2 regions of the Sulfurovum lithotrophicum genome follow, and region 2 is predicted to be linked to the other one. Evidence: riboswitches for the same ligand, from Rfam matches in the RefSeq annotation. Region 2 holds a riboswitch; the other holds the start of a gene.
The links. Region 2 has a riboswitch for cyclic di-GMP ahead of YH65_RS11175 (beta strand repeat-containing protein). Riboswitches for the same ligand answer to the same signal wherever they lie in the genome.
Positions count from the first base shown of each region.

Region 1: another riboswitch for cyclic di-GMP. It lies ahead of YH65_RS01520 (hypothetical protein); the one in region 2 lies ahead of YH65_RS11175 (beta strand repeat-containing protein).

Region 1 covers NZ_CP011308.1:308,020-312,286, forward strand. Annotated here, with positions in the region: gene YH65_RS01515 (DUF1501 domain-containing protein) at 1-1,207, opposite strand, end outside; gene YH65_RS01520 (hypothetical protein) at 1,217-2,800, opposite strand; cyclic di-GMP riboswitch class I at 2,917-2,991, opposite strand; gene YH65_RS01525 (DUF3450 domain-containing protein) at 3,174-3,404, shown strand; gene YH65_RS01530 (hypothetical protein) at 3,474-3,695, shown strand; gene YH65_RS01535 (GGDEF domain-containing protein) at 3,766-4,267, opposite strand, start outside.
Region 2 covers NZ_CP011308.1:409,629-413,895, forward strand. Annotated here, with positions in the region: gene YH65_RS01985 (response regulator transcription factor) at 1-384, shown strand, start outside; gene YH65_RS01990 (sensor histidine kinase) at 402-1,421, opposite strand; cyclic di-GMP riboswitch class I at 1,562-1,650, shown strand; gene YH65_RS11175 (beta strand repeat-containing protein) at 2,005-4,267, shown strand, end outside.

The DNA.
Region 1 (4,267 bases), 100 kb from region 2:
TTTCTCCGACAATACCCATTTGGTTCATATAGTCCTTTCCTCCTATCCAGTATACGTTCTGGTTGTTCCCATGGTCCCATCCCGCTGCATTGTTATAATTCAGGTTCCGTCCAAACTCACCAAAGACCACAATGTTGATGTTTGTGCGCGCCGCTGCGTTCATATGGGTTACGGCTGCATCGAGTGCGCTTAGCAGCTGTTTCATTCTGTTGCTATATTGTGCAAGTGCATTCTGATGGTCGTCCCATCCTCCCAGTCCGCCTATAGCACCGATGGTCACTACTTTGGTATGTGCATTATGGATAAGAAGTTTCATTGCCAATTGTAATTTATCCGCATATTCATTGTGTGCAGGGTAACTCACACCTTCAGGCAGCGGTATGGCATTCAATTCGTCCGTATATTGTGCAAGAATAGCTCTTTTGTCAAAATTGTCCTGTATCGTCCCTGGTGTATTGGTCTGAGTTGCCTGTGTGTCCAGAAGGTTATCAATAGTCTCTTCGGTCTGTGTATTGAGGATACGGTTTATCAGTGGGGAGGAGGATCTTGCATAAGGATTCTTGATAGCACTTTTGCTGTCGAATATCACAGGTTCGAGAAATGAAGGCAGATCGATGCCGCCTTTGGCATAGAGCGGTGATATCGTACTTTCCATTGAAACAAAAGGGAAATTCTTTCCTATCTCGTCATTGGCTGTCGGTTCGGTGACCGCTCCTTTGTTATACAGAATGGATGCGATATTTGTGACAATACCGGATGTTCCCTGAGTAGCCTGCCCATACTGTGCCTGGGAAGAACATACACCATGGGACCTGGAATCATCAAAGGTTCTGAAACATGTCCTGAAAAGGTTCATATCTCCATTTGCCAGAAGTTTCTCGATGCTGTCACCTCCTGCTTCCAGCCAGCAGTTGTTTTGTGTAGGTGTCATGGAGGGGAGAGGATAGGGATTCTGGCTTGCACTGTTTATCTCGTCCAGGTTTGTGAGGTTCCCTGCAAATTCTGCAGCACCCCCTGTAAGATAAACAATAATGGTCTGGGCATTGTTGTCGTTGTAGATATTCGGATCGAACTGGATCTGATCGTAGTCCAGAGCGGCAGCAGACAAAGTACTGGGGAATACAGAAGAAAGGCCTAAAGCACCAAGACCTTTCATAAAGGTTCGTCGGTCGATATGTTCTTCTGGACGTTGAATGTTCTTTTTCATGATATTCTCCTATGAATTTGTTATGAATTGATATGTTTCGCCAAGTCTGGAAATATAATCAAGGATAAGATCGGCGATATATCCCCGCATCTTTGCATCCAGGTCAGGATTGTCGCTTCCTGTTAATACCAGCCTGCCATAGCTGTTGAACAGATCGGGATCATATTTGTCTGGATCTACAAGGTCTTTGAACATTTGAAGCTCATTGGCCGTAGCATCCCTTCCGATTGTGGAAATGAAAAGAGAATGCACCATATATTCGGCTACCTCTACATTGGTTGTAAGCGTATCTGGAATAACAGCAAATATCTCTTTCAAGCCCCATCCGTCGGCAATCGATACAAAAGAGGAGTTCTTTTCAAATTTGGTCATTAGGTTATCCCTTAAACTTTTGTGCATCCAGGCAAAAGAATAAGTATTGAGGGGTGCACTGACTGCTCTTCCCAGCTTGTATGCCATAGATGCCTGATTCATCTTATCCAAAGCATCGTAGAGGGTGAAAAAAGAAGAACTATGTGGATGCCAGTCCACTGTTTTGGCTATAGGGAGAAAGAGTTCCTCAAAGGAGCGTATTCTGTTGGAATTCAATAAATACTCCCTGGAATAGATGATCTCTTTCAGGAGGTCTGTCCATGCTGTTGGATTGCTCATAACGAGTTGGGAAACGATATCGTCTTTTTGTGTATCCGTATAAGTTGAAAAATAGATATTCACCAATCTTCTGGTCACAGTGGGCAAAAAGTCAGGTTGAAGGACAAGGCTGCTGTAAAAATCTGTTCCGCTGGTAACCGTGGTACCTTCGAACAGGTCAGTGATCGGTTCTGTATTTCCCTTTCCTTCCTCGATGACCAACGTATTGCTGCCTCTATCAAGTTTCCAGTTCTGTAGTGCCTGTGCAGCCAAAGGTACGTGACTGTCATTCATATCGTACAGGTAGATCTCCAGCATTTCACGGCCATTGTCCTCAGGGCTCTTGAACCGTCTCCAATTGGATTGTGATATCATATGTTTAAAAGTGATCCACTGCAAACTGGAACCGGCATTAAGTTCATTTACAAGATTGGAATAGTAGACAGCATAGGCATCGGTTTCTTTGACATTGGGAAGTTCCAGTCCGGGACAATAAAGTATACTCTGGGCCAATACATAGGCGGCCCAATGGTTAAAGTATGTTTTCCCGGGTGTCAAATGAAACAGTCTTGCCAGGATCGGTACTATGACTTGACCGTTTTTGGTGGCACTGTAATACTGGCCAATCAATTCTTCCACGTCACTGACTTCCGCAGCACTGTTCTCCCGATCGAACATGTCATAGGTTTGACTGATAAAAGTACCCGATTGAATACTGGTGTTAATATCATTCATGTCAGTACCATAATACAGAGTGCTGTAAAGCTTGGTGGCCACTTTGTATTTTTTTTCGGTAGAAAGGCTATTGAACTCATCATCTGTTAATCTGGGGAGTGAAAACTCATCATAGGAAAGTGGAGTAGCTTTGATGGTGATACCAAAGCTTGTTCCTCCGGCTTCCATACCTGTAGTAATAAACAGAAGAGATAGCAAAACTATTATTGGTCTGTATAGAGAATACATAATGATCCTTTAAAATATAAAAAATTTAAGGGACAGAAAAGACAGGGGGGGGGAGATTACAAAAAATATGTAAATAAAAAACTCTACTGAGATAGTATTCTCTATTTATTGTCCATATCGGCAACCTGGCAATCTACATGAGACCCATAGCTTTCTGTCCCTACCTCACGATAGGTTTAGCATTTCTAAAACAATAACTTAAATTTAATTGTATTTTATTTTAACTTAAATATTTATTAAATCCAAATTCAGAAAATAGAAAGCAAGTTGGTTTGGTGTTGGAGGAGATGCTGTTTTATACAGGATATTTCCAATTTCTAATTTCCAATTTCTGATTCTTTTGCTATGATAGCGTTTCAGAAAAAATATTATCATGGAGCGAACGATGACAGCCTTACAGAAACTACAGGAAAAGATTACGCAATGGAAAGCAGATTACGAAGCACTCAAAAATGAAAATGAGCAACTCAATGCAGAGCTTGCAAATATGTCTGGTTCCCAAAGTGAAAAAGATACTATAATCGATTCACTGAAAAGGGAATTAGCTGAAAAAGATGCAGAGATCGAAAAAATAATCGCACAAGTTGAGGCGCTGCTGTCATAGTACAGTTGAAAGGTAACAATTAAAAATTGATCTTCTGATTTTTAATTTCTATATCTGAAGGATTTGAATATGAAAAATGTAGGACTTACTGTCTGCGGCAACCGCTATGAAATTAAACTTGAAGATGATTTTGCGGATTTTGTCAACAAGGACCTCTCGGATGCCGGTGTCAACCTGCATACAGACAATAAACCCGATAAGCTTCTCAAAGCCTATCTTCGTCTGGCCAAACAGGCCACTTCCTATGAAGATGAGATAGAACTGCTTATCGAAACGCTGGATGGTCTGTAAAGCATTACCTTTCGTTACTCTCTTTTGGAGAGTAAATACTTTTTGGTGCCGTGCTCTCATAGCTCTTACATCAATTCTTGCTCCGCGTTATAAATGATTCTTCCGTTTCGCTGTTGTCGAACTGTGTTGTTATGAAATCAAATTCAGGTTGCGGATCTACATGGAATTCATAATGTGACAATGCTGTCTTGAGACGTGTTTCAAGATGGAGTGCAGCTTCTCTGTCTGCCATGGGCATGAGTATGGCGAAATGCTCTTCATCGTAACGGCATACTGTATCGCTGTCCCTTGTGGACATACTGATAACATGCGCTATTTTTTGTGCAAGATGTTTCTGCTGCTTCGCATCATAAATCCCACCCTTCAGGTTTGTTACCGACAAAAAGAAGATGGAGAGTGGACTGTTCTCTCTTTTTGCTCTGGCAACTGCAGTCTGAAGTTCCGCCAGGAAGAATTTTTGGTTGAAAAGATCTGTATCGTGGTCGTGAATGGCATGCTTTTTCATCTGTCTATGAATGTATACTCTTACAAAGTAGATTAGAAGAAGTGTGAATATCATAGCCAGTAAAAGG
Region 2 (4,267 bases):
GTACAGCATGACCGTCTGTTCGATTCACTCTCTTTTGTATGCGGAAAGGTCAGTAAAGAAAATGCAACAGTTTCTCAAGGCAGTATGCTTGATCTGGGAGAAAAAATGTTTTGGGACAAAGAGAGGAGCCTGCTGACGCAGAACGGTTATCCTGTGCAGTTGACCCGGCATGAGACCTTTCTGATGCAGTTATTGGTAAGAAAAGCTGAACAGGTATGCACGGGAGAGGAGATATTGCATTATTTCTACCTTGAGAGTGTTGAGCTGGATGAAAAAAATATACGGAACCTGGTCTTCAAACTGCGTAAAAAACTTCCCAAGAGTGTGATAAGCAGTATTTATGGTATGGGATACAAGTTCTCATTGTTCAGTCAGTCCTTTTAGGCTTATTGAAAGTGAGGTCAAAGCAGACCCCCCCCGTTTTTGTTTCGCATCTTTATGGAACCGTTGTGGTGATCTTCCATAATGATCCTGGACATATACAGCCCAAGTCCTGTACCGACATTGTGCTCCTTGGTGCTGAAATAGGGTTCAAAGATCTTTTTGGCAACAGTAGCGTGAATTCCTCCGCCGTTGTCGTATATCCGTATGAGACACTGTTGTTTTTGTTGAAGCGTAGCGATAATGATCTTCGGGACTTGGATATTTTTTTCCAAAAAAATGTCTTCACTGTTTTTCAGCAGATTGAGTATGACCTGAATGATCTCATTTTCATACATCATGATCTCGGTATGGTCATTCAATTCTGTAATGACTTGAATGCCTTTGCCTTCAAGTGATTTTTGAATGATCATCAGGGCATTTTCAACGGGTTGGCTCAAGGGTGCTGTCGCCTTGCTTTTGTAGGGGTTGAAAAAGTTCCTGAAGTCGTCCGTCGTATCGGAAAGATAGCGCACATACTCCAGAATGCTGTCGTGTTTCCTTTGTAGATAAGCAAGGAACTTTTTTCGTTCGGTAGGTTGGGCAAGGTCGAATTTACCGCTTGCGATCTTCATGTTAACCCCTATGACAGCGGAATTTATGGCTCCAAGCGGCTGTTTCCACTGGTGCGAGATCATGCTGAGCATCTCTCCCATTGCAGCCATTCTCTGCTGTTGAAGTAGCAGTTCATCCTTGTGCCGCAACTCTTCCACCGCCAATTCCATCTGTTTTCTCAACCGTTTATTGTATTGGCGCTGTGCATAGAGGCTGAGCAGTATGAGCAGGACAAGCAGGGCAAAAGGAAAGAGCATTTTCAAAAGATTCTCAGCTGTATACCGGGTATTGTCGTCTGTATGCATGTTTTGTACCAAGCGTGCTTCACCCAAAGAGGTAAAGGTACTCTTTGGCTCTGATAGGTTAAGGTCTGAAGGCAGAGTTTTTGCATGTAAAAAAAGATGAAAGGTCAGGAAAAAAGATAAAAAAAGATATACAAATTTCATAGGCTGTCACCGGTGATGCTGGTTTTTATAAATGTACTATAGCATAATAATACTCTTTACGTGACATTTGCGTGACATTTATCTGTTATAATGCAATGTTATGTTATTCCCTTTCTAAATTGAAGAGAGGAAATACAGCATATTGTCAAAGCCAAACCACCTGAGAAGGTGGGACGGAAAGCTACGGATCTCCCCCTTTTTTTTGAGGGCAGACCGCCGGGTTGCCAAAATAAATATTTTACAAAATTACAAGGGGTTGTAAATGAAGTTAATTTGGTCATGGTTGAGGGCGGTTGCCCTTTTTGGTTTTTTGTTTTTAGGTTTTGGGGTTCAGTTGCATGCTGAAGGTTCCTGGCAGATGGGGCTGAATGAAGATGTAACACATGAACAGCCATTGTTTCAATGGAACAGTACTTATAATAACTCAAGTACAGGTTTGGAAGTTAAAGAACGACCTCTCTATGTTGATATCACAAATGCAAATGAAATTATAAATATTCATATTTGTGGAGAGGCAAATGGTGATAATCTGTCCATCGAGATTTATGATGAATCGGGTACAACCTTACTGGATTCCACGACAATGAATAGCTCAAATGTCGATTGTACTGATGATTTTAATGGTATATTGAGTGGAGGATATGAGTTTATTCCAGGAGCAGTAGGTACCTATCAGATACGTTTAGACAATACACAAGGGACGCAAGATGTTTTAAAACGCTTTGATGTATTTGTCAAGACAAACCCTGGTGATGATGTGGACCCACGTATAGATCAAGGGCGGCTTTGGGCCTATAGATGGGCTTTTGATGCAGGTTCTTTTGGAGATAGCCACTCCACCAGTGCCAATTTATACGCTGTGGTTGACGGTGGGTTTAATGGCAGTTATTATACATGGGAACTTGATCTTGACCATTTTGCCGGATATGTATACGAATTAACAGCAAATAATTTGGGACTTACGAGTCCTAATGCTGATGGAACGATTGTTGCCGCTTTGAGTGGATGTATTGATTCAGATAGTGCGGCACCCTGTCCTTCTGTATCTGGAAATAGAAACTATGTTGAAGCGCAATATAAACTTTATCTTTCCAACCCTGCTGCTTCTTACCCCAGGCCCACAACGCTGCCTGAGATTACAAATTTCCATTTTCTTGATGATCAAGGTGTTGATGATTCGATCTCACCAAGTGACACAGTGACAGTACAGGATACAGGAAACTTTCTCTTTACAACAAACTTGGCAATAAGTGGAACCTATACCATTATAATAGATGTAAACAATGATGATGTTTTTGGTAGTGGGGATGTATTTCTGAACGGAACAGCTGTACCTGGAGACAATAGTGTTAACTGGAATGGCGTAGATAATAGTGGTAATACCGTTCCTAATGGTACTTACAAAGCACAGATCGTTCTTAAAACAGGAGAGTTTCACTTTACTGCCGCGGATGCAGAAACAAGTGGTGGTTCAGGTAATAATGGTTTGACAATCAATGCAGTTTTAGATAATGGTAGTATTGATACATCGAATAAAGTTTACTGGGATGATAATAGTTATTTAGGGTTGACACATGCCGATTCATATAATGCAGACGGAACATATAAATACCACAATTGGGGTGATTTTACAAGTGGTGGTGATGGAAATAAAGCATATTTGGATACTTATTCTATAGGAGCGACTTCCCAACCCGTCTTTCTTCGTTTGGCTATAGAACCTGATGATACGCCTCGGACCAAAATGACAGGCAAGGTATTTGACGATGCAAACGGCAACGGTGCATATGATTCTGGTGAAACAGGTTTCTCCAACATCACGATAGCTATTACAGATACGACAGGAACATTTTTTGTTTCAACAGATACAAATGGAGATTATGTAGCGTATACTTCGGCAACTGAATCCAGTGTAGTCATTGACGTAAATGAATCCACTCTCCCCGTAGGTTATGCCCAAACAGCGGGAACAGACCCCGAAACTGTTGATGTTTCAGCAGGCGGAACAATTTCAGTGGGAGATGATGGATATCAAGTACAAGCGGATCTTCGCACAACTAAAGTCGTGGATAAAGTATCTCCCAATGTTGGCGATACAGTTACCTATACGTTAACTGTCACAAATAATGGTCCCGCAGAAGCAACAAATGTAAGTTTGACAGATCAACTTCCAACTGGAATTACTTATGCTTCCAATACTCCAAGCCAGGGAACTTATAACTCTGGTACAGGTATTTGGACCATAGGAACATTGGCAAATGGTGCAAGTGCGAACTTGACACTTTCAGGAACTGTTGATTCTGGAACATCTTTGTTGACAATTACTAACTTTACAACTTCGGCTACAGGAGATCAAGCTGATCCAACTAATGTAAATGATGATCTTAATGAGTCTTTGACAGTAGTAAACAGGGGGCCTGCTGCAGTTAACGATAGTTATACAGTTGCTGAGGATAGTAGTGTGACTTTGTTACCATTAACAGCTGATAGCGATCCTGATGGTGACAGTATAGGGGTTGTTTCTATTAATGGTGTGACTTTGACCCCGGGTGTAGCACAAACGATTCTTGTAACAAACGGAACCGTAACTGTTGATGCAGTAGGTGTGATCACATTCACGCCAGATACAAACTATAATGGGCTGGTAAGTTTCCCGTATGTAATAAGTGATGGAAAAGGTGCTACAGCTACAGCAAATGAGAATATTACGGTCAACGGGGTGAACGATACACCAACAAGCACACCGATCGCCGACCAGACAAATGCCGATGCCGATACGCCAAGCGTGAATGTAAGCGGCAACTTCTCGGATCCGGACGGGGACACACTGACATACTCGGCGACAG